One region of the Burkholderia pseudomultivorans genome, then DNA from elsewhere that is predicted to be linked to it. Evidence: riboswitches for the same ligand, from Rfam matches in the RefSeq annotation. Region 1 holds a riboswitch; each other region holds the start of a gene.

What was found. A riboswitch is a leader RNA that binds a small molecule or an ion and turns the genes downstream of it on or off. The one in region 1 is predicted to bind cobalamin.
Region 2: linked by a shared signal. The riboswitch ahead of WS57_RS37425 (hypothetical protein) and the one ahead of cobW (cobalamin biosynthesis protein CobW) in region 1 are both predicted to bind cobalamin.
Region 3: linked by a shared signal. The riboswitch ahead of WS57_RS06125 (TonB-dependent receptor domain-containing protein) and the one ahead of cobW (cobalamin biosynthesis protein CobW) in region 1 are both predicted to bind cobalamin.

Annotation. Positions count from the first base shown of each region.
Region 1 is NZ_CP013378.1:3,147,387-3,155,368, forward strand. It holds gene cobA (uroporphyrinogen-III C-methyltransferase) at 1-575, opposite strand, end outside; cobalamin riboswitch at 743-980, opposite strand; cobalamin riboswitch at 1,156-1,422, shown strand; gene cobW (cobalamin biosynthesis protein CobW) at 1,828-2,907, shown strand; gene cobN (cobaltochelatase subunit CobN) at 2,914-6,717, shown strand; gene WS57_RS26825 (ATP-binding protein) at 6,714-7,802, shown strand; gene WS57_RS26830 (vWA domain-containing protein) at 7,871-7,982, shown strand, end outside.
Region 2 is NZ_CP013378.1:4,063,124-4,071,105, forward strand. It holds gene WS57_RS31070 (ABC transporter ATP-binding protein) at 1-702, opposite strand, end outside; gene WS57_RS31075 (FecCD family ABC transporter permease) at 699-1,712, opposite strand; gene WS57_RS37425 (hypothetical protein) at 1,709-2,161, opposite strand; cobalamin riboswitch at 2,225-2,477, opposite strand; gene WS57_RS31080 (hypothetical protein) at 2,644-2,994, shown strand; gene WS57_RS31085 (cell division protein ZapA) at 2,991-3,305, shown strand; RNA gene ssrS (6S RNA) at 3,396-3,577, shown strand; gene WS57_RS31095 (EVE domain-containing protein) at 3,713-4,174, shown strand; gene WS57_RS31100 (SIMPL domain-containing protein) at 4,354-5,094, shown strand; gene lgt (prolipoprotein diacylglyceryl transferase) at 5,208-6,098, opposite strand; gene WS57_RS31110 (LysR substrate-binding domain-containing protein) at 6,179-7,093, opposite strand; gene ilvD (dihydroxy-acid dehydratase) at 7,240-7,982, shown strand, end outside.
Region 3 is NZ_CP013377.1:1,440,135-1,448,116, reverse strand. It holds gene WS57_RS06145 (helix-turn-helix domain-containing protein) at 1-818, shown strand, start outside; gene WS57_RS06140 (class I SAM-dependent methyltransferase) at 809-1,447, shown strand; gene WS57_RS06135 (hypothetical protein) at 1,499-2,854, opposite strand; gene acnB (bifunctional aconitate hydratase 2/2-methylisocitrate dehydratase) at 3,207-5,792, shown strand; cobalamin riboswitch at 6,049-6,246, shown strand; gene WS57_RS06125 (TonB-dependent receptor domain-containing protein) at 6,517-7,982, shown strand, end outside.

The DNA.
Region 1 (7,982 bases):
GCGCACGGCGTGTCGTCCGGCAGGCCGCCCGCGCGCAATGCCGCGACGATCGCGTCGACGCGGCGAATGCCCATATAGATCACGAGTGTCATGCGGGTGGCGGCGAGCGCGTGCCAGTCGGGCTCGTCGGCGGCCGCGCCGTGACCCGTGACGAAGATCACGCCCTGCGCGTCGCCGCGATGCGTGACCGGAATGCCGAGCGCGGCCGGCGCGGCGATGCCGGCCGTGATGCCGTTGACGATTTCCACCGGAAAGCCGGCCGCGCCGAGCGCGAGCAGTTCTTCGCCGCCGCGGCCGAACACGAACGGATCGCCGCCTTTGAGCCGCGCGACGCTGCGGCCCGCGCGCAAATGCGCGAGCATCGCGGCGACGATCGTCTCCTGCGGCGTCGACGCATGGCCGCCGCGTTTGCCGACGTGCTCGATGCGCGCCTCGGCGCGCGCGTGGCGCAGCACGTCCGGATTGACGAGATCGTCGACCAGCAGCACGTCGGCCTCGCCGATCACGCGGGCGGCCTTGAGGGTCAGCAGTTCGGCGTCGCCGGGACCGGCGCCGACGAGCCAGGCGCGGCTCATCGCGCGCAACACGGCGCGAACCGTGACGAAGCGACGGGGAAGGGCGACGAACCGGCGGCGCGGCGGCCTGTGAAATGGCGTGACATGGCGGAATGAAGAGACCCGTATCGGGCCGGTGAAACGCGCACACCATCCGTCCCCCGCGGATAGGGCGTTCGGCGAGCGTCGGGCTCACCCCTTGCGTCGGCCGGTATCCGGGCTGGCCGCTTGCCAGGCCGCAGCCTTCCCGTCCGGCTGGCGGACAGTGGCATCGTGGGCGGCATGGGCGCGGGCGTTGCAGGACGCGTCGCGCGGGCGGCGTACCGTTGCGGGGACAGCACAGGCCGGGCGGATGTCCGCCTCCTGTTTCCCGTTTAACTGCATGCGCGGAATGCGCATGCGAGCACCGAACGCGGCGCATACGATAGCACAGGCGCTGCGGCCGGCGGATTCGCCGGAGCGTCGACCACAGGCGGGCGGCGAGCGTGCAGGCCGCACGCCGTGCGTTTCGATCGGCGACAAGGAAGGTGCGCCATCCGCGCTCCATCGCGATCCTGCCCGCGCGCCGTTGGCCCGCCTTGACGCTCCCCGCCGCGACGCCTACACTCGCACGCGTTTTGGTGCTCGCGCGTGCCGCTCCGGCGCGCGCAGTTAAACGGGAAACAGGGAGCCTGCCTGCGCCGCAGTCGAGCCAACCTGTGCTGCCCCCGCAACGGTAAGCGAACGCGTCGCGCGTCAGCGCGATGCAGCGCCGCTTCGCCGCATGCCGCGTGCATGCGGACGACCGCCACTGGATGCCGCGCGCATCCGGGAAGGCGAAGCGGCGTGTTCGTCAGCCCGGATACCGGCCTAAACGAAGGGGTTCAGCGCCGCGGGGAGGCGGCGCATCGTCCACGGCCGCAGCATGCCCGACGCCCGAGCGTTTCCCGATTCCGCCGCCAGGCTGCCATCCGCGCGACCGCGCCTGGCCCCGCGGCGAACGGCAGGCGTTGCGGGCGGCGCTGCCGGCGGCCGTGTTGGCATTCACGTGTCGACCGTTCGCAAGGAAGCGTCATGCCCGACTCATGTTTTCGCCCGCATCGGCGCGCCCGTCGCAGCGCGCCGGCGCCTGCGCGCGGGCGGCCGGCGCCGCGCACCGAGCCCCCGCACGTGAAGCGCCCGTTCCCCGCGAGCCCGCCCCGGCCGGCCGCACCTCGTCCCGTCGCGCGCCGCGCCGCAGCCGGCGCGACGACGCCGGCCTGACTCCACCGATTCACTCGACACTGGACCTACCATGACCATGCGCAAGCTGCCCGTCACGATCGTCACGGGCTTTCTCGGCAGCGGCAAGACCACGCTGATGCGCCACATCCTGCAACACGCCGAAGGCCGCCGCATCGCGGTGATCGTCAACGAATTCGGCGAGCTCGGCATCGACGGCGAAATCCTGCGGGGCTGCGGAATCGGCTGCGACGATGCGCAGGACGAAGCGTCGGGCCAGCTCTACGAGCTCGCGAACGGCTGCCTGTGCTGCACCGTGCAGGAGGAGTTCTATCCGGTGATGGAAGCGCTCGTCGAGCGGCGCGCGGACATCGATCACGTACTGATCGAGACGTCGGGCCTCGCGCTGCCGAAGCCGCTCGTGCAGGCGTTCAACTGGCCGACGATCCGCAACAGCTTCACGGTCGACGCGGTGGTTACCGTCGTCGACGGGCCGGCCGCCGCGAGCGGCCAGTTCGCGGAAAACCCGCAGGCCGTCGACGCGCAGCGCCGCGCCGACCCGAACCTCGACCACGAATCGCCGCTGCACGAACTGTTCGCCGATCAGTTGTCGTCCGCGGATCTCGTGATCGTGAACAAGGCCGATCTGGTCGATGCCGCGCAGTTCGAGCAGATCGAAACCGCAATTCGCGACGAAATCCCGCCGCAGGTGAAGATCGTGCGCGCGACGCGCGGCGAACTCGATCTGGCGATGCTGCTCGGGCTCGAATCGGCGTCGGAGGACACGATTCATCTGCGCCACGATCATCACGGCTCGGCCGACGACGGGGACCATGACCACCATCACGACGACTTCGACTCGGTCGTCGTGAGCGGCGACGCCGGCTCGCGCGACGCGACGATCGCCGCGCTGCAGCAGCTCGTCGAAACGCATACGATCTATCGCGCAAAGGGGTTCGCCGCGCTGCCCGATGCGCCGATGCGACTCGTGATCCAGGGTGTCGGCCGTCGTTTCGACAGCTATTTCGACCGTCGCTGGCAGGACGGCGAAACGCGCGCGAGCCGCTTCGTGCTGATCGGCGAGGACCTCGACGCGGCCGAACTGCAGCGCGCGTTCGAGGCCGCGTGCGCGGCCGCGCTGCAGCAGGCGTAACGCGCGATGCATCTGCTGCGCACCACGCCGGGCGGCTTCGTCGACGATACGCAGGGCGTCGTGCGGATCGACCAGCAGCCGGCCGACATCGTGATCCTCAGCTCGGCCGACACGACGCTGTCGCTGCTCGCAAGCGTCGTGCCGCGGCTGCCGGCCGGCTTCCCGAGCGTGCGGCTCGCGAACGTCACGTTCCTGCGGCAGCCGGCGTCGGTCGACTTCTACGTCGACGACGTGCTGCGCCACGCGAAGACGGTCGTGATCGACCATCTCGGCGGCGAGGCGTACTGGCCGTACGGAATCGAGCAGGCCGTGTCGCTCGCGTCGAAGCAGCGACAGCAGCTCGCGATGTTCTCTGGCGACCTGCAGGAAGATCCGAACCTCGTCGCGAAAAGCACGGTCGCGCCCGAGCTGTGCCGGCTGTGGTGGCGCTACCTGCGTGAAGGCGGCGTGCACAACGCCGAGGCGCTGCTGCGCAGCATCGCATTCCATACGCGCGGATTCGGCGACGAACCCGCGCCGCCGCGGCCGCTGCCGGCCGCCGCGCTGTATCACCCGGCGCGCGATCCGGCCGGCATCGACGACTGGCTGCCGCGCTGGACGCCCGGCGCGCCCGTCGTCGCGATCCTGTTCTATCGCGCGCACTGGCAGGCCGCGAACACGGCCGTGTTCGACGCGCTGGCCGACGCGCTCGTCGAACAGGGCCTGAATCCGCTGCCGATCGCGGTGACGTCGCTGAAGGATGCGGTAAGCCGCGACGTGATCGCGCAACTCTGCGCAACCCACGAAGTCGCGCTCGTGCTGAACACCACCGCGTTCGCGGCGGGGGCGATCGACGACCCGGAGCCGAACGTGCTGGCCGGCGACGCGCCCGTGCTGCAGGTGATCCTGTCCGGCGGCAACCGCGACGCGTGGCTGGCCGACAACCAGGGGCTGCATGCGCGCGACATCGCGATGCACGTCGCGCTGCCCGAGGTCGACGGGCGCATCGTCACGCGCGCGGTGAGCTTCAAGGGGCTCGCGTATCGCTGCCCGCACACCGAGGTGGACGTCGTGCGCTACCAGCCCGACGCCGAGCGGATCGCATTCGTCGCGGCGCTCGCGCGCGGCTGGTGCCGGCTGCGCACGCTCGATCATGCGGACAAGCGCATCGCGCTGATCCTCGCGAACTATCCGCAAAGCGAAGGGCGCATCGGCAACGGCGTCGGGCTCGATACGCCGGCGTCCGCGCTGCGCGTGCTCGCGGCGCTGCGCGAGGCGGGCTACACGCTGCCCGACCTGCCGCCCGACGGCGACGCGCTGATCGCGCAACTGACCGAGGGCGTGACCAACGATCCGGCCGTGCACGCGCTGCGCCCGGCCTTCCAGAGCTACGCGCTGGCCGACTACCGCGCGCGCTTCGCGCAGCTGCCGGCATCCGTGCGAGACGCGCTGAACCAGCGCTGGGGCCTGCCCGAGGCCGACCCGACGCTGCGCCGCGGGCGCTTCACGATCGCCGGCTGGCGCGCGGGCCACGTGTTCGTCGGCATCCAGCCGTCGCGTTCGCGCGACGAGAACGATTACGCGAGCTACCACGACGCGGAACTGGTGCCGCCGCATGCGTATCTCGCGTTCTATTTCTGGTTGCGCGACGTGTTCCGCATCGACGCGGTGATCCACCTCGGCAAGCACGGCAACCTCGAATGGCTGCCGGGCAAGAGCGTCGCGCTGTCCGACGCATGCTGGCCGGACCTGACGCTCGGGCCGCTGCCGCACCTTTACCCGTTCATCGTCAACGATCCGGGCGAGGGCAGCCAGGCGAAGCGGCGTGCGCAGGCCGTGATCGTCGATCACCTGATGCCGCCGCTCACGCGCGCGGAGAACTACGGGCCGCTGCAGGATCTCGAACGGCAGGTCGACGAATACTACGAGGCGCTGATGGTCGACGCGCGGCGCGCGAAGCTGCTGCGCAGGACGATCCTCGCGACGATCGCCGAACATCGGCTGCACGACGAGTTGAGCGTATCGCCGCCGCGCGACGCGGGCGACGAGGACGCGCTGCTCACGCGCGTCGATGCCTGGCTCTGCGAGCTGAAGGAAGCGCAGATCCGCGACGGGCTGCACGTGTTCGGCGCGTCGCCGGCCGGTCGCCAGCGCCGCGATACGCTGCTCGCGCTGGCGCGCTTTCCGGTCGGCGACGGCAAGGGGCCGCGCGCGGGGCTGATCGGCGCGCTCGCGCGCGATCTCGCGCTCGGCGACGATTTCGATCCGCTCGCGGCCGACTGGGCCGCGCCGTGGAACGGCCCGCGCCCCGACGTGCTGCAGGCGCTCGACGCGTCGCCGTGGCGACATGCGGGCGATACGCGCGAGCGGCTCGAACGTCTTGCGCAACAGTGGCTCGATCGCCTCTGCGCGGATGCGTCCGGCGACGCGTTCGCCGCACCGCCAGGCGCATGGCCGCATACGCTGCCGGTGATCGAACGCATCCGCGCGACGCTGATGCCGGCGCTCGACGCGTGCGGCCGCGAGGAAATGCGCCAGCTGCTGCGCGGGCTCGGCGGCCGCTTCGTGCCGCCGGGGCCGAGCGGTTCGCCGTCGCGCGGCCGCCCGGACGTGCTGCCGACCGGCCGCAATTTCTACTCGGTCGACACGCGCGCGGTGCCGACCCAGGCCGCATGGTCGCTCGGCCTGAAATCCGCGCAGCAGCTGATCGAACGCCATCTGCAGGACCACGGCGACTATCCGCGCGCGATCGGCCTGTCCGTCTGGGGCACCGCGACGATGCGCACCGGCGGCGACGATATCGCGCAGGCGTTCGCGCTGCTCGGCGTGCGGCCGAAATGGGCGCACGGCAGCCATCGCGTGACCGACTTCGAGATCCTGCCGATCGAGATCTTCGACCGGCCGCGCATCGACGTGACGCTGCGCGTGTCGGGCTTCTTCCGCGACGCGTTCCCGAACCTGATGCATCTGTTCGATGCGGCCGTGCAGGCCATCGCGGCGCTCGACGAGCCCGAGCACCTGAACCCGGTGCGCGCGCGCATCGAGCGCGAACGGAATCAGTGGATCGCGCAGGGCGTGCCGGCCGACGACGCGCGGCGCCGCGCGGGCTGGCGCGTGTTCGGCGCGCGGCCGGGCAGCTACGGCGCCGGCCTGCAGGACCTGATCGACCAGCGCCGCTGGCAGACCGACGCGGATCTGGCCGACACGTATCGGCAGTGGGGCGGCTACGCGTATGCGCAGAACAGCGCGGGCGACGCCGCGCCCGACGTGTTCGGTGCGCGGCTCGCGACGATCGACGTCGTCGTGCAGAACCAGGACAGCCGCGAGCACGACATCCTCGACTCGAACGACTACTACCAGTTCCAGGGCGGCATGACGGCGGCCGTGCGGCATCTGTCGGGGCGGCAGCCGAGCATCTACCACGGCGATCACGCGAACCCGGCCGCACCGAAGATGCGTACGCTGCGCGAGGAGATTGCGCGCGTGATCCGCTCGCGCGTCGTCAACCCGAAATGGCTCGACGGCGTGAAGCGCCACGGCTACAAGGGCGCGGCCGAAATGGCCGCGACCGTCGACTACCTGTACGGCTATGACGCGACCGCGCGCGTGCTGTCCGATCACCAGTACGCGCTGGTCGCCGACGCGTACCTGTTCGACGACGACACGCGCGCGTTTCTCGAGCGGCACAACCCGAAGGCGCTGCACGGCATCTGCGAACGCTTCGTCGAAGCGATGCAGCGCGGACTGTGGCAGCAGCCGGGCGACTATCGCGCGCGCATCGAAGCGGTGTGGCTCGCGAGCGAACAACTTCAGGAAGGAGAGCGGCGATGACCGAGCCGACGATGCAACACGCCCGCGCGGGCCTGCCCGCGGTCTTTCCGTTTGCCGCGCTGGTTGCGCAGCAGCCGTTGCAGCAGGCGCTGTTGCTCGCCGCGATCGATCCGTCGCTCGGCGGCGTGCTCGTCAGCGGGCCGCGCGGCACCGCGAAATCGACCGCCGCGCGGGCGCTCGCCGAACTGCTGCCGGAAGGCGCGTTCGTCACGCTGCCGCTGTCGGCCACCGACGAGCAGGTGACGGGCACGCTCGATCTCGCGCATGCGCTCGCGGAGAACGGCGTGCGCTTCCGCCCGGGCCTGCTTGCGCGCGCGCATCGCGGCGTGCTGTACGTCGACGAGGTGAACCTGCTTGCCGACGGCCTCGTCGATACGCTGCTCGACGTCGCCGCGAGCGGCGTGAACGTGGTCGAGCGCGATGGCGTGTCGCATGCGCACGATGCGCGCTTCGTGCTGGTCGGCACGATGAATCCGGAAGAAGGCGAACTGCGCCCGCAACTGCTCGACCGCTTCGGGCTGATGGTCGAGCTCGACAACTGCTTCGACGCCGCGCAGCGCGAGCGCATCGTGAAGGCACGGCTGGCGTTCGATCTCGATCCGCACGCGTTTCGCGCGCGCCACGCGGATGCGCAGGCCGCGCTCGGCGAGCAGATTCGCGCGGCGCGCGCACGGCTGCCCGCGCTCGGTTTCGACGATGCCGTGCATGCGCGCGTCAGTGCGCTGTGCATCGACGCGGCCGTCGACGGGCTGCGCGCCGACCTCGTGATGCTGCGCGCCGCGCGCGCGCTCGCCGCGCTCGAACAGGCCGACGCCGTGACGGTCGGCCATGTCGAGCGCGTCGCCGAAGCCGTGCTGCGGCATCGGCGCCATGCGGGCGAGCCGCCGGCGTCCGGAACATCGCAGCCCGACGGCGAGCGCGACGAACGCGCAGCGGCGCACGCGCACGAAGCGGCGGCCCATACGTCGGGGCCGGCGCGAGGCGACGCAACGGAATCGGAGGCCGACTGGGGCTATCTGCCGCCCCAGCCGGCCGGCCTGCGCGACGTGAAGGGCGTGGTCCCGCTGCCGCTAAAAAAACGCTGAGCCATCGAGCCGGCGCCGCCGCGAACCCGGTTCGCGGTCCTCGATGGCATGCAGGCGCCGCCGCGCGTGTGCCGGGCATCGTGCGCGCGGGCACGGCCGTCGCGTGGCCCGCGACGCTCGCCGTGAAGCGCGCCGGGCAGCTGCAGGCCGCACATCTGCGTTTCCGGAAACGGGCCGGCG
Region 2 (7,982 bases), 920 kb from region 1:
CGTCAGCACGTCGTGCACCGGGCCGGCCCACGCGCGGCCGCGGCCGTCGAGCAGCAGCGCATGCGTCGCGAAGCGTCGCGCGAGATTCAGGTCGTGACACGAGAACAGCACGGTGCGCGGCCCCGCGTCGAGCCATGCGCCCAGCGCGGTCAGGCAGTCGATCTGGTGATGCAGGTCGAGATGCGCGAGCGGCTCGTCGAGCAGCATCAGCGGCGCATCCTGGCACAGGGTCGCCGCCAGTGCGACGCGCTGCCGCTCGCCGCCCGACAGCGACAGCACGTCGCGCGCCGCGAGTGCGCCCAGGCCGAAGGTCGCGAGCGCCGCACGGGCCGCCGCGCGATCGTCGTCGCGCTCCCAGCCCCAGCCGCCGAGATACGGGAAGCGGTTGAGCAGCACGGTGTCGAACACGGTCGCGCTGAACGCGTCGTGCAGTTGCTGCGGCATCAGCGCGCGCCGCTGCGCGAGCGGCCCCTGCGACCACGCGGACAGCGGCCGCCCGTCGATCTCGACGTGGCCGCCGGCCGGCGGCTGCAGGCCCGCGAGCGTCGCGAGCAGCGTCGTCTTGCCGGCGCCGTTCGGCCCCGCGACGCACCAGATCTCGCCGGGACGAAACGCCTGCGTGAAGCCGTCGAGCAGCGTGCGCGCGCCGGCCTGCAGCGTCAGGCCGACCGCCGCGCAGCTCGTCTTTGCGGCGGCCGTCATCGCATCGGTCTCCTCAGCAACATCCACAGGAACACCGGCACGCCGATCAGCGCGGTCATCACGCCGACCGGCAACTGCGCGGGCGCGATCGCGGTGCGTGCGAGCAGGTCGGCCGCCATCACGCCGCCGCCGCCCGCGAGCATCGCGGCGGGCAGCAGCATGCGCTGGTCGTTGCCGAACGCGAGCCGCAGCGCATGCGGCACGACGAGGCCGACGAAGCCGATCGTGCCGGCCGTCGTCACCGCGGCGGCGGCGGCCAGCGACGCGACGAGATAGATCCGCACGCGCAAGCGCGCGACCGGCACGCCGAGCGCAAGCGCGGTCGCATCGCCGCGCAGCAGCACGTTCAGTTGCGGCGCGGCCGGCAGCGCGACGCCGGCCGCCAGCAGCAGCGCGCCCCAGGCGAACCACGGCGCGCTTGCGCCGTTCAGGTCGCCGGTCAGCCAGAAGATGATGCCGCGCAGGCGCGCGTCGGGCGCGAGCGACAGCAGCAGCGTGACGAGCGCCCCCCACCCGGCCGCGATCACGACGCCGGTGAGCAGCAGCCGCGGCGACGCGTCGCGTGCGTCGCCGCGCCCCAGCTCGCGGCGCGCGAGCCCGAGCACGAGCGCGATCGACACGAGCGCGCCGGCGAACGCGGACGCGTCGACGAGCCACCATGCGCCGCCCGCGATCATCGCAACCAGCGCGAAGCCGGCCGCGCCGCCCGACACGCCGAGCACGTACGGTTCCGCGAGCGGATTGCGCAGCAGCACCTGCAGCAGCGCGCCGGCCAGCGCGAGCAGTGCGCCGCACGCAAAGCCCGCGAGCGCGCGCGGCAGGCGCAAGGTGCGCACGATGTCGGCGAACAGCGCGTCGTGGGCCGCCGCGCCGCCGCCGTGCGGCACGAGCGATGCAAGCGCCTGCCATGGCGACATCGGCACGCTGCCGATCGACAGCGACGCGACCAGCAAGAGCGCGACCACGGCCGCGAGCGCGGTCCAGATCGCCGTGGCGCGCGCGGCGTTCATGCGACGTGCGGCGCCGTGCGCGATGCGCGGCGGCGGCCGGCCGGGCGCGACAGCGGCATCGCGGCATCGCAGGGGATGGGCATAGGCAAGCTTGTAGTCCTTGTCGAACGGCGTGTCGGGATGCACGCCGGCGTAACCGCCGTCGCGCCGGCATGCACGGTGAAGTCGGCGATCGCGTCGGATCCGGATCCGTGCGCGGTCGCGCGGCAGGCATTGTGCGCAATATAGAGGAAAGCGTCCGGGTCGGGACGGCGGTCAGGTCGAGCCGGCACGGTGCGGCCCGACGCGAACGGCCGCACCGCGTGCGACCGATGCGCCGGCGCCGCTTCGAACAGGGCACGGCGCGCCGCAGCACGATCGGCGATCCAGCCGCGCCGATGCGCACGACGGCGGCAAGCGACAAGGCTGCGGCGCGCGCCCGGTGCCCGGCGCACGATTGGGGTCGGCATCGAAGAAAATCCCGTCAAGCACTGCGCATCCTGCCTCCCCGCAGGCCGCGCGTCATGAAGCCCGTGCGGGCTTCCCGCCCCGGCCGGTATCCGGGCTGGCGGCGGACCGGCTCGCCTTCCCGCGCGAAATCGCGCAGTGGCCCGCGCCGCATGCGAAACGCATGCCGGACGCGCCCGAGCCGGCCTGCGTCGAACGACGCGGCCGCTTACCGTTGCGGGGGCAGCGCAGGTTGGCGGCTTGCTGGCGAAAGCGCGCGCCCTGCTTCCCGTTTAACCGCGCGTGCCACGCGCGTGCACCGAGGCGGCGCCAGTTTAGGAGCGGGCCGCGCGAGCGTCAAGAAAGCCTCGCGCGACGTGCGCAATGTGCCGCGCAACACGCCGATTCGCGACAAGAAGCGGGGGTGTTACGACTGGAAACGTTACAGATGTCGGAATGCCCGGTATTCCGCGCTAAAATGCTGGGTCTTTAGAGGACGCAGCAGATGCTCAACGAACTCGAAACCCTTTCTCAAAATATTGGCCGACTGATTTCGCTGAACAAGCGCTACCACTCGGAACGGCTCGCGCTCGAGGAGCAGGTCGCGCAATTGCGCGCGGAAGCGGACACGGTCCGCGCGGAGCTCGCGCAACTGCGCGAGGAACGCAATGCGCTCGCAGCCGAGCGCGACACGCTGTCGGCGAAGATCGACGACGCCCAGGTCAAACTGAACGCGATCCTCGAGAAGCTGCCGCGCACCAAGAGCGCGGAACAATCCGACAACCAGCTCGACCTGCTGGATGCGCAGGCGCGCACCGATGGCGACGACGCGGCCAGCCACGGAGAACATGCATGAGCACCAAGCAGATCGAAGTCTCGATTCTCGGCCAGGCCTATCGTCTCGCCTGCTCGGCCGAGACCGAAGCAGCGCTGCTCGAGGCCGTCGCGCGCGTCGACGCCGAAATGTCGAAGATCCGCGCGAACAGTTCGGTGCGCGGCACCGATCGCATCGCGGTCATGGCGGCGCTGTCGCTCGCATCGGAATTGCTGCGACTGCAAACGAGCGTGCGGCACGGTGAAGCATTTCCGGCCGAAGAAATCCGGCGTACAATGCGCCAGATGAATGAACAGCTCGGTGCGGTGCTCGCACAGCACGAGCCGCAGTAAGCTTCGAATCGACGCGCCGATTTCCCTTGATCTCGACGATCAACGGTGGTCAAATTGGACGCAACGATTCACCGTTTCACAGTTTAGTCAGCTTCCCTGCCTGGTTCGCCAAGGTCATATATTCCTTGAACCAATGCCATGTGCACGGTTGCGGAAATTTGTAGCACGGGCGCGCGCGTCACTCTGTCTGATGTACCCGAAGTGCTGCTAACTGCGACCAATTCTGAACCTCAGGTTCAGGATGCCGGCCTAGCGGCCAAGGCGGGGGCCTATTCAACGGCATCGGGCGAGTCCCGATGCCGTTTCCTTTTTCAGGGTCCGTCTGTGGACGGAGCGCGCGATCCTGCCGTTGCGCGTCCTGTCCGCCGATCGCTCCAGACCGCCTCTTCTTGCGTCGATTACGATCCATGCAATACTGGCTGATGAAGTCCGAACCGGACGAAGCGAGCATCGACGATCTCGCGAGCGCACCGCTACGCACGCTGCCCTGGACGGGCGTACGCAACTATCAGGCGCGCAACTTCATGCGCGACACGATGAAAATCGGCGACGGCGTGCTGTTCTATCACTCGAGCTGCCCCGAGCCGGGCATCGCCGGCCTCGCCGAAGTGTCGTCGACCCCCTACCCCGATCCCACGCAGTTCGATCCCGAGAGCCCGTACTACGATCCGAAGTCGTCGCAGGAGTCGCCGCGCTGGCTGCTGGTCGACGTGCGCTTCGTGAAGAAATCGCCGCTGGTGCCGCTCGCCGCGCTGCGCGAGCATGACGAACTGGCCGACATGCGCGTGCTCGCGCGCGGCAACCGCTTGTCGATCACGCCCGTGACGCGTGCGGAATGGCGCTTCATCACCGAGAAGCTGATGAAGTAGGCGCGTGCGCCAAAGGTCAAATCCGGTCAGTTCGCAGCACCGCCGTGGAACTCGCGGCACGTTTGCGCGGCCTAAGCAACCGCTGCCGGCCGATCGGGCCGGCGCTCGTTTTTGTCGCGCGGCATGCCGCGTCGCGCACGCGTGATCCGCATGCGCGCCCTCGCACAAGGAGTCCAACAATGACCAAGAAATCCGCACTCGCGCTGTCGCTCGCACTCGCCGCTGCCGTTCCCGTCGCGCTGACGCTCGCGTCGCCCGCCGCGCACGCACAGGCCGTGAACCCGCACTTCCCGGAGCCGGCCGGCGTGCTGTCGCTGTCGTCGCAGGCCAGCGCCGACGTGCCGCAGGACATCATCCACATCACGCTGTTCTACGAACAGCAGGCGAAGGATCCGGGCAGCCTCACGTCCGCGCTGAACCAGCGCGCCGACGCCGCACTCGCTCAGGCGAAGGGCGTGTCGGGCGTCACCGCGCACACGGGCGCGTTCTCCGTCTATCCGAGCACCGACCGCGACGGCAAGATCTCCGCCTGGCGCGGCCGCACCGAGGTCGTGCTCGAATCGCGCGATTTCGCCGCGGCATCGAAGCTCGCGGGCCAGCTGTCGAACCAGATGCAGGTCGCGAACGTCGAGTTCTCGCTGTCGCCGGAGGCGCAGCGCGCGGCCGAGCAGAAGCTGACGACCGAAGCGATCAAGTCGTTCCGCGCACGCGCGGACGAGGCCGCGAAGGCGTTCGGCTACAGCAGCTACACGATCCGCGACGTAAACGTCGGCGGCGGCCGCAACGTGCAGCCCTACCCGCGCATGATGGCGATGGCCGCGGCGCCGATGGACAGCGCGAAGATGAGCGCGCCGATCTCGGTCGAAGGCGGCAAAGCGACCGTGTCGGTCACCGTCAACGGATCGGTGCAGATGAAGTAACGCACGACTGCTGCCCCGCATGTGCAAACGCCGGCCCGCAGGCCGGCGTTTGCCGTTTACGCGCGAGGCGATCGATGCGCGGCGCCGGCGCATGCGCACCGGCGCCGCCTCGCTCATGCGGTCGCGTTCGCCGTGCGGCGGCGATATGCCCACACCATCAGCGCGACGCCCGCGAGGATCATCGGCAGCGACAGCCACTGCCCCATCGACAGCCCGAGCGCGAGCAGGCCGAGGAAGTCGTCGGGTTCGCGCGCGAACTCGACCGTGAAGCGGGCAAGGCCGTAGCCGATCAGGAACAGCGCGGACACCGCGCCCATCGGCCGCGACTTGCGCGAGAAGAAGAACAGCAGGAAGAACAGCACGATCCCTTCGAGCGCGATTTCGTAGAGCTGCGAAGGATGACGCGGCAGCATCTGGTACTGCATGAACACATCGGCGAGATGCCACTTCTCGACGAGGTCCGGATGCTTCGGCAGCCATGCGGCGTCGTCGCGCATCGCGCCCGGGAACAGCATCGCCCACGGCGCATGCGGATCGGTCACGCGCCCCCACAGCTCGCCGTTGATGAAGTTGCCGAGGCGCCCGGCCGCGAGCCCGGTCGGCACCATCGGCGCGACGAAGTCGGTGACCTGCAGCCAGTGGCGCTTGCGCTGCCACGCGAACAGCACCATCGCGAGCGTCACGCCGAGAAAGCCACCGTGAAACGACATCCCGCCTTCCCACACCTTGAACACGTCGAGCGGATGCGAGAAGTAGAAGTCGGCCTTGTAGAACAGCACGTAGCCGAGCCGGCCGCCGAGCACGGTGCCGAGCACGCCGTAGAACATCATGTCGTCGATGTCCTTCGCGGTCCAGCCCTGCGCGGCCACATGCGGCAGCTTCAGGCGGATCCGGCCGACGACGATCGCCGCGATGAAGCCGACGAGATACATGAGGCCGTACCAGCGTACGGCCAGCGGCCCGAGATGGATCGCAACGGGGTCGAAATTCGGGTGAATGATCATGGGTTAGCGATGAAGTTTTCGAATGCGGTGCGGCGCGCCGGCACCGCGCATTGGACGGCGCCCGCGCGTCATCGTTCGCGTCACGCGGCCGCGCACTGCGCGCGCACGACGTCGATGAAGCCAGCCAGCACCGGGCTCACGTCGCCGGTGCGCCAGACGAGGCCCGTCTCGACGACCGGCGCCTCGCCGGCGAGCGGCCGGTACGCGACGCCGGTGCGCCGCAGGTTACGCAGCGACTGCGGCACCAGTGCGACGCCCATGCCGGCCGACACGAGGCTGACGATCGTCTGCATCTGGATCGCCTCCTGGCCGATGCGCGGGGTTTCCCCCGCCGCGCCATAGCAGCCCGTAATGATGTCATAAAAGCCGGGCGCCAAACGTCGCGGGAAGATCACGAGCGGCAGCGCGGCAATCTCGGCGAGCTGCACGGGTTCGTGCTCGGGCGCGTCGGACAGCGCCGCCGGCATCGCCACCACCAGCGGCTCGCGCACGACCGGCAGGTACGACAGTTCGGCCGCGTGGCGCGGCGGCACCGGCGGGATCACGAGCCCCGCGTCGATGCGGCCGGCGACGAGTTCGTCGATCTGCACGTCGCTGGTCGCCTCCGCGAGTTGCAGCCGCACCTGCGGATAGCGCGCGCCGAACGCGCGCAGCAGCGACGGCAGCAGCCCGTAGTCGGCCGTCGACACGAACGCGAGCGCGAGCGAGCCGGCCTCGCCGCGCGCGAGCCGCCTGGCGAGCGGCGGCAGCGCTTCGGCCGCTGCGAGCAGCCGCCGCACGTCGGGCAGCAGCGCCGCGCCGACCGCCGTCAGCGCGACCGAGCGCTTGGTGCGCACGAACAGCGCGACGCCGAGCGCCTCCTCGAGCGCGCGGATCGCCTGCGACAGCGGCGGCTGCGTGATCGACAGCCGCTCGGCCGCGCGGCCGAAATGGCGCTCGTCGGCGACAGTCGCGAAATAGCGCCACTGGCGCAAGTCGGGGACCGGATCGGTCATGCGTCACTCATTCGTAAAACGACCTAATAGGTCACAAATAATATATTGGACAGGCCTTAACCGAAACGCCATTCTTGCTTCATCCGAACCGGCGCACCGGTCGCAGGCGTCCTGCCGGCGTCGCCCCTACAACGATGGAGTCCCCCATGCCGTACAACCGTCGCTCGAAGCACATCACGCAAGGCGTGGCCCGCTCGCCGAACCGCTCGATGTATTACGCCCTCGGCTATCAGGAGGACGATTTCGACAAGCCGATGATCGGCATCGCGAACGGCCACTCGACGATCACGCCTTGCAACTCGGGGCTGCAGCGCCTGTCGGACGCCGCCGTCGCGGCCGTCAAGGCGGCCGACGCGAACCCGCAGATCTTCGGCACGCCGACGATCTCGGACGGCATGTCGATGGGGACCGAAGGGATGAAGTACTCGCTGGTGTCGCGCGAGGTGATCGCCGACTGCATCGAGACCTGCGTGCAGGGCCAGTGGATGGACGGCGTGGTCGTGGTCGGCGGCTGCGACAAGAACATGCCCGGCGGGATGATCGCGCTCGCGCGCCTGAACGTGCCGGGCATCTACGTGTACGGCGGCACGATCCGCCCCGGCAACTGGAAGGGACGCGACCTGACGATCGTGTCGGCGTTCGAGGCCGTCGGCGAGTTCACCGCGGGCCGGATGTCGCAGGAAGACTTCGAAGGGGTCGAGAAGCACGCGTGCCCGACCTCCGGCTCGTGCGGCGGCATGTACACCGCGAACACGATGAGTTCGTCGTTCGAGGCGCTCGGCATGTCGCTGATGTACTCGTCGACGATGGCGAACCCCGATCAGGAAAAGGTCGATTCGGCCGCCGAATCCGCGCGCGTGCTCGTCGAGGCCGTGAAGCGCGACCTGAA
Region 3 (7,982 bases), on a different replicon from region 1:
TCCGCTGTGCGGCCGAGTTCTGCGAGATGCTGCAGCCGCGCGCCGGCCGGCTGACGCTGACGGAGCGCGACGCACGCGCGGCGTTCCGGATGGATTCGCTGCGCCGCACGCGCAGCCCGGCCGCCTGCCTCGTCGACCTGACCGGGCTGTTCTGCTACCTGCAGTTGTTCGGCTGGCTGATCGGGCAGCCGCTGCGGCCGGCCGACGTCTGGCTCGGCCATCCGCGCCGCGACGATGCGGTGCCGCTGCTCGGGCTGTTCAACGCGCCGGTCGAGGTCGGCCGCAAGACCTACGGCTTCGGCTTCGACGCGGCGCTGCTCGAATCCCGCGTGATCCGGCGGCCGGCCGAACTCGATGCATTCGTCGTCGATTTTCCGTTTCGTCTGATCGATGCCGCGCCGGCCGTCGTGTCATGGACGCAGCAGGTGCGCGGTTTTGTCGAGGCGGCGCTCGCGCGCGAACAGGCGCTGCCGGCGTTTGCGGAACTGGCCGCGTGGCTCGGCGTCAGCGAAGCGACGCTGCGGCGCCGGCTCGCGGCCGAAGGCTGCGGCTATCACGCACTGCGCGAGCAGTGCCTGGCCGAGGCCGCGCGGCGCTGCCTGCGCGAATCCGACTGGCCGGTCGCGCGCATTGCCGCGCATCTCGGGTTCGGCGGCGAGGAGGCATTCCGGCGCGCGTTCGTGCGCTGGACGGGCGTGGCGCCGAGCCGGTTCAGGCGCGACTACGCCGGTTTGCCGCAGTTCGCTGACACGCGACACGCCGCTCGTCGGGACCAACCGGGCGAACCGCCGGCGCCCGGGAGACGCGCATGTCCGTGAACGTGAGCGGCACCGAAGGTTATGCGGAACAAGCGCCGATACTCGTCGAGCGATGGCGCGCCATCTCGTTTGCCGAGCACCATGCGCCGATTCTGCCGCTCGTTCCGAAAGCCCCGTGCCGCGTGCTCGACATCGGCGCCGGCATCGGCACCGACGCGGCCGGGTTCGCGGCAATGGGACATGCGGTCGTCGCGGTCGAACCGGTGGACGCGCTGCGCGCGGCCGGCATCGCGTTGCACCGGTCGGCCTCGATCGAGTGGCTCGACGACAGCCTGCCCGATCTGGCGGTGCTGCGCGCGAGACACGCGAGCTTCGATTGCGTGATGCTGTCGGCGGTGTGGATGCACCTCGACGCAGACGAGCGCCGCCGGGCGATGCCGAATGTCGCCGCACTGCTCGCCGACGGCGCGATGCTGGGAATGACGTTGCGCCACGGCCCGGTTCCGGATGGCAGAAGGATGTTCGACGTGTCGGCCGAGGAAACCGTGCAGCTGGCGCGCATGCACGGGTTGCGCGTGGCGATGAACGAGCGGACCGGATCGGTTCAGCGCGGCAACCGGCACATGGCGGTGATGTGGAGTCGGCTGGTTTTCGTCAAGGACGCGACAGGAAATCACGCGCGCGATTGAAGCTGCGACCGCGCAGTTTCGCCGACACGCAGCGATGTCTGCTGCCCGCCATCACTGCGCCAGATCGCTGACGTAAATCGCCGGATCGCGGTTCTCGAACTCGTTGCCCTTGTTCCAGTAGACGGCCTTCCTGTCCGCGTCGAATCCCAGCACGCCCAGATAGCCGGGAATGGCGAGCTTTTTCCAGTGACGGCCGCTATCGGTCGAGAAAAACACCCCGTTGCCTTCGATGTGCGCTGCCTTGCCCGTCAGCTGGGCGGTCGTGTGCGTGCTCATGGTGGTCACGAGTATGACCGGCCCGCTGACGTAGAAGCTGGTCTGCTGGTTGGGCCGGATCATCGTCGAAGCGGGAAGCGGCCAGAACGGATTCGGCAGATCGCCGAGCCTGTTCCACGAGCGGCCGTCTTGCCCGAGTTCGGCCAGCTCGTGGCCGGCATCGCTGCTGCGGCTCAACTCCGCCACCACGCGGCCCGCACCGTTGTCCTTCACCTTGAACAGGTAGAGCCCCGGCGTCGTGCGGATGTCGCCGACCTCCCAGCGCCCGTCGCGACGCGTCAACTGCGCTTCGCGCGTGAACGTCTGCAGCGTGCTCGTGCCGTCCCAGTAGCTCTGGCTGACCCACGCCGTTGCCTGACGATCGTTGAACTGGATCAAATGCGCCGCGGTGTCGCCGCCGCTTCCCGGCGTCTGGGGCAGCGTGCCGGACGGCGCGTCCCAAAGCCGCTCGGTGCCTTCGACCGCATCGGCGTGTGCGCCCTGATCGGAGGAATGGAAAAACCGTCCTTGTCCCGCGGCCCAGACATCGTTGCTGCCATGGAAGTACGGATCGAGGCTCCACGCCAGCCATTCCGCGTCGGCCATGAAACCGCCCGGAACGATCCGCCAGTCTTTACCGTGCTCGTCCGCACGGAAAACAGCCGTCTGAACTGGCCGGCCGTCGTTGCCTTCCGGCAGGTGGGCGCCGGTCAGCAGCAGCAGGCTCGTCTTGTCGGCGGAAGGCAGCGGGCACGCGTAGCCGCTGACATAGGCCATCGTGTGAAACACGCCATCGTCGCCGAGCCGCGAAACCTGCGAGACCTCACGCTCGCCGGTATCCGGGGTGGAACCGGCCGGCAACAGCGCGTCGAGATTGACGGCGTCCCGAAGCCGGGCCTTGTCGTCGTCGGACTCGCGCCGGCCGACCAGCCAGACGCTCCGCCCGACCGCCACCACACCCGTGCAGGCCTGCTCCATCGCACGCTGCCCGTCGTCGAGCGTCCGGCCCAGAATCCGTTGATTCGGCTCGCTTCCGCCTAGCTCGAGGTGGGCGCGCGTCAACCCCCATGCATAGGCGATCAGCAGCAGCGCGATCGGTATGGCGATGCCTAACCTGACAATGCTGACGATCGACCAACGGCTTTTTTTCATGACGATCCGTTAAGAAGGAAATGGGCGCCTGACGCCCGCCGGAAAACGGACGGCCCGAAGGACCGTGCCGGGCGTCGACTGTCGCTCGCAACGGCGCTTGTTGTACCGATTCGGTGCGTAGGTTACCAAATGCCGAACGGGCGACCTGCCAAGCCTCCCGAATGCCCCGCCCGACACACGCCCCAACCCGACACCGCCAGCCCCGCCGCCCCGCCTCTCAACTCTTATATAAGACATAAGATATTTGACGCTACAAGGCGTTGCGATTAGAATTCCCGTCGATGCAGTGCCTGGAACAGCCCGGAGTGCCTGAACGGCCTTCTCCTGAAACGCAACATCAGCAGGTCCCCCCATGCTTGAAAACTTTCGTGCTCACGTGGCCGCCCGCGCCGCGCTCGGTATTCCTCCCCTGCCGCTGACGGCTCAGCAGACCGCCGAACTGGTCGAACTGCTGACCAACCCGCCGGCCGGCGAAGAGCAGACGCTGCTCGACCTGATCACCCACCGCGTGCCCGCTGGCGTGGACGAAGCTGCCCGCGTGAAGGCCGGCTTCCTGGCCGCCGTCGCCAAGGGCGAAACCGCCTGCCCGCTGATCTCGCGCGCCCGCGCCACCGAACTGCTCGGCACGATGCTGGGCGGCTACAACATCCAGCCGCTGATCGAGCTGCTGTCCGACGCCGAAGTCGGCGCGACCGCCGCCGACGCGCTGAAGAAAACCCTGCTGATGTTCGACCAGTTCCATGACGTGAAGGAACTCGCCGACAAGGGCAATGCGAACGCGAAGGCCGTGATGCAGAGCTGGGCCGACGCCGAATGGTTCACGAGCCGTCCGGAAGTGCCGGAAAGCCTGACCATCACCGTCTTCAAGGTCACCGGCGAAACCAATACCGACGACCTGTCGCCGGCGCCGGACGCGACCACCCGCCCGGACATCCCGCTGCACGCGCTGGCGATGCTGAAGAACGCGCGCCCCGGCATCACGCCGGAAGAAGACGGCAAGCGCGGCCCGGTCAAGTTCATCGAATCGCTGAAGGAAAAGGGCCATCTGGTCGCCTACGTGGGCGACGTGGTCGGCACCGGCTCCTCGCGCAAGTCGGCCACCAACTCGGTGCTGTGGTTCACCGGCGAAGACATCCCCTACGTCCCGAACAAGCGTTTCGGCGGCGTGTGCCTCGGCGGCAAGATCGCCCCGATCTTCTACAACACGATGGAAGATGCCGGCGCGCTGCCGATCGAACTCGACGTGTCGAAGATGGAAATGGGCGACGTGGTCGAGCTGCGCCCGTACGAAGGCAAGGCGCTGAAGAACGGCGAAGTGATCGCCGAATTCCAGGTCAAGTCCGACGTGCTGTTCGACGAAGTGCGCGCCGGCGGCCGGATTCCGCTGATCGTCGGCCGCGGCCTGACCGCAAAGGCGCGTGAAGCGCTGGGCCTGCCGCCGTCGACGCTGTTCCGCCTGCCGCACCAGCCGGCCGACAGCGGCAAGGGCTTCTCGCTCGCGCAGAAGATGGTCGGCCGCGCATGCGGCCTGCCGGAAGGCCAGGGCGTCCGTCCGGGCACGTACTGCGAACCGAAGATGACCTCGGTCGGCTCGCAGGACACCACCGGCCCGATGACGCGCGACGAACTGAAGGATCTCGCCTGCCTCGGCTTCTCGGCCGACCTCGTGATGCAGTCGTTCTGCCACACCGCCGCCTATCCGAAGCCGGTGGACGTGAAGACGCACCAGACGCTGCCGAACTTCATCAGCACGCGCGGCGGCATCGCGCTGCGTCCGGGCGACGGCGTGATCCACTCGTGGCTGAACCGCATGCTGCTGCCCGACACCGTCGGCACCGGCGGCGACTCGCACACGCGCTTCCCGATCGGCATCAGCTTCCCGGCAGGTTCGGGCCTGGTCGCGTTCGCGGCCGCCACCGGCACGATGCCGCTCGACATGCCGGAATCGGTGCTGGTCCGCTTCAAGGGCAAGATGCAGCCGGGCGTCACGCTGCGCGATCTCGTCAACGCGATTCCGCTGTACGCGATCAAGCAAGGCATGCTGACGGTCGCGAAGCAGGGCAAGAAGAACATCTTCTCCGGCCGCATTCTCGAGATCGAAGGCCTGCCCGACCTGAAGGTCGAGCAAGCGTTCGAACTGTCCGATGCGTCGGCCGAGCGCTCGGCCGCCGGTTGCACGGTCCGCCTGAACAAGGAACCGATCATCGAGTACCTCAACAGCAACATCACGCTGCTGAAGTGGATGATCGCCGAAGGCTACCAGGATCCGCGCAGCCTGCAGCGCCGCATCGCGGCGATGGAGCAGTGGCTGGACGACCCGCAGCTGCTGGCGCCGGATGCCGACGCCGAATACGCGGCCGTCATCGAGATCGACCTCGCCGACATCCATGAGCCGATCGTCGCCTGCCCGAACGATCCGGACGACGTGAAGACGCTGTCCGACGTCGCCGGCGCGAAGATCGACGAAGTGTTCATCGGCTCGTGCATGACCAACATCGGTCACTTCCGCGCCGCGTCGAAGCTGCTGGAAGGCAAGCGCGACATTCCGGTCAAGCTGTGGGTCGCGCCGCCGACCAAGATGGACCAGAAGCAGCTGACCGAGGAAGGCCATTACGGCGTGTTCGGCACGGCCGGCGCACGTACCGAAATGCCGGGCTGCTCGCTGTGCATGGGCAACCAGGCACAGGTGCGCGAAGGCGCGACGGTGATGTCGACCTCGACCCGCAACTTCCCGAACCGCCTCGGCAAGAACACCAACGTGTATCTCGGCTCGGCGGAACTGGCGGCAATCTGCTCGCGTCTGGGCAAGATTCCGACGAAGGAAGAGTACATGGCCGATATCGGCGTGATCAACGCCAATGGCGACCAGATCTACAAGTACATGAACTTCGACCAGATCCAGGACTTCAAGGAAGTCGCCGACACCGTGCAGGTGTAAGCGGGTTGTCGCGCCGCGGCGAGTCATGCTCGCCGCGGCAAACCCGCCACGGCGCCGCAGGCTGAATGCCTGCGGCGCCGTTTTTCATGGTGCCGGCGACTCTCGTCGTAACGACAAGCCCTGCCGGCGCCCATTCATCAGACCTGAACCGGCTTTTTCCACGCGCCCCGGCACGAACCGGGCAACGCAGGCCCGCAATACGTGGTTTTTTCGCGCCGGCCCCGCGCGAAGCATTGACGCGGCGAAGCGGCGGCCATTACCCTTGCGCGCTGATGGTTCCCGGAGACGGGATCAAATGGGAACGCAGTAGCGGCAGCGATGCCGTCGATCTGCGGCTGCCCCCGCAACTGTGAGCGGCGAGTCCATGCCCACCGAGCCACTGGGACACCCGGGAAGGCCGGCACCGGACGACGACCCGCAAGCCAGGAGACCAGCCATCGACCGAGGTCCAAGCAGCCGCAACGGGCGGGGTGTCCCGATGCGCAAGCGCCGCCGTCGGCGGTCGCCCGTTGCAAGGACGGCCCGACCTCAGGATTCCGTCAGATGTCCATCGTTCCCGATTCCGCTTTCGCGCCGAAAGCGTCGTGCCGGCACGCGGCACGCGTGCGCGCCTGCTCCCGTGTCGTCGCGCCCGATCCGGCCGCGCACGCCGAACCCGACCACGACACCGCCCGCCGCCCGTTCACGCGCGCGGCCCGCGCAGCACGATAACAAGACCCGCTTCATGAAACTCCGACATCTCCTCGCCACGTCCGCCGCCACCGCGCTGCTGTCGCCGCTCGCGCACGCCGCCGGCGACACCGCCCCGCCGCAGCCGGCGCAGCCCGCAGACAACGCCGACCTGCCGACGATCTCCATCACCGACACGCGCCACCTGCCCGAATCGTTCGACCAGCGCTATGCGACGACGCAGGTGCTCACGCGCGACGACCTCGACCGGCTGTCGCCAAGCGATCCGAGCATCACGCAGGCGGTCGCGACGCTGCCGGGCGTGACCGTGTCGCAGAACGGCGGCCCCGGCGCGTCGTCGTCCGTCAGTATTCGCGGCTCGTCGGCGAGCCAGGTCGCGGTGTTCGTCGACGGCATCCGGATCGGCTCGTCGACCACCGGCATCGCGCCCTGGGCGGATCTGCCGACCGAGGCGTTCGAGCGCGTCGAAGTCATCTCGGGGCCGGCGGCCGCCTCGTTCGGCGCGAACGCGATGGGCGGCGTCGTGCAGCTGTTCACGCGGCGCGCGGCGAACCAGCCGAACCAGACCACGGTGTCGTTCGGCGGCGGCTCGAACAAGACCTTCGACACGCAGGTCCGCACGTCGGGCACGGTGCCGTCGAGCGGGCCGCTCGCCGCGCTCGGCGGGCTCACCTACTCGCTCGGCCTGCACGATTACGCGACGGCCGGCATCGATGCGACGCGGCCGTTCGCGTACGGCCACGAGGAAGGCCGCAACCCGTATCACGCGCAGGATATCGACGCACGCCTCGGCTATGCGCGCGACAACTGGTCGATCTCGACGTTCGCGCTGTACCACCGCTCCGACCTGTCCTACGACAACGCGGGCGGCGCCGATCGCGAGCTCGACCACCAGTTGACGGCCGGCCTGTCGTTTCATCTCGACATCACGCCGGACACGCAGTTCGACCAGTCCGTCGGTTACTCGAACGATCGCCAGTTCCTGTACGCGAGCGACCCGGCGATCGCGACCGATCAGATCAATTCGCAGCGCATCAGCACGTCGACGTCGCTGACGCACCAGGAACGCGGCTTCAGCCTGTTCGGCCAGCCGCTGTCGGGCGAGACCAAGCTCGCATACGATTTCACGCGTGAACAGGCGTTCCTGCCGGTCGATATCCCGAGCGGCGTGCCCACGCGCAACGATTCCGCGTTCTCGCTGCACCAGTCGGTGACGCTCGGCACGGTCACGATGTTCCTCGCGGGCCGTCACGAGATCGTCGCCGGGCGGTCGGTGAACACGGGCAACGCGGCGCTGTCGTGGGCGATCACGCCGGTCTACACCGCACGCCTGTCGTATGGCAACGCGTTCCGGCTGCCGACCTTCAACGATCTCTACTATCCCGGATACGGGAATCCGGATCTCAGCCCCGAGCGCAGCAACTCGGTCGAGGCCGCGCTCGATGCGACGACGTCGCTCGGCACGTTTACGGCCGCGATCTACGACACGCGCGTCCATAA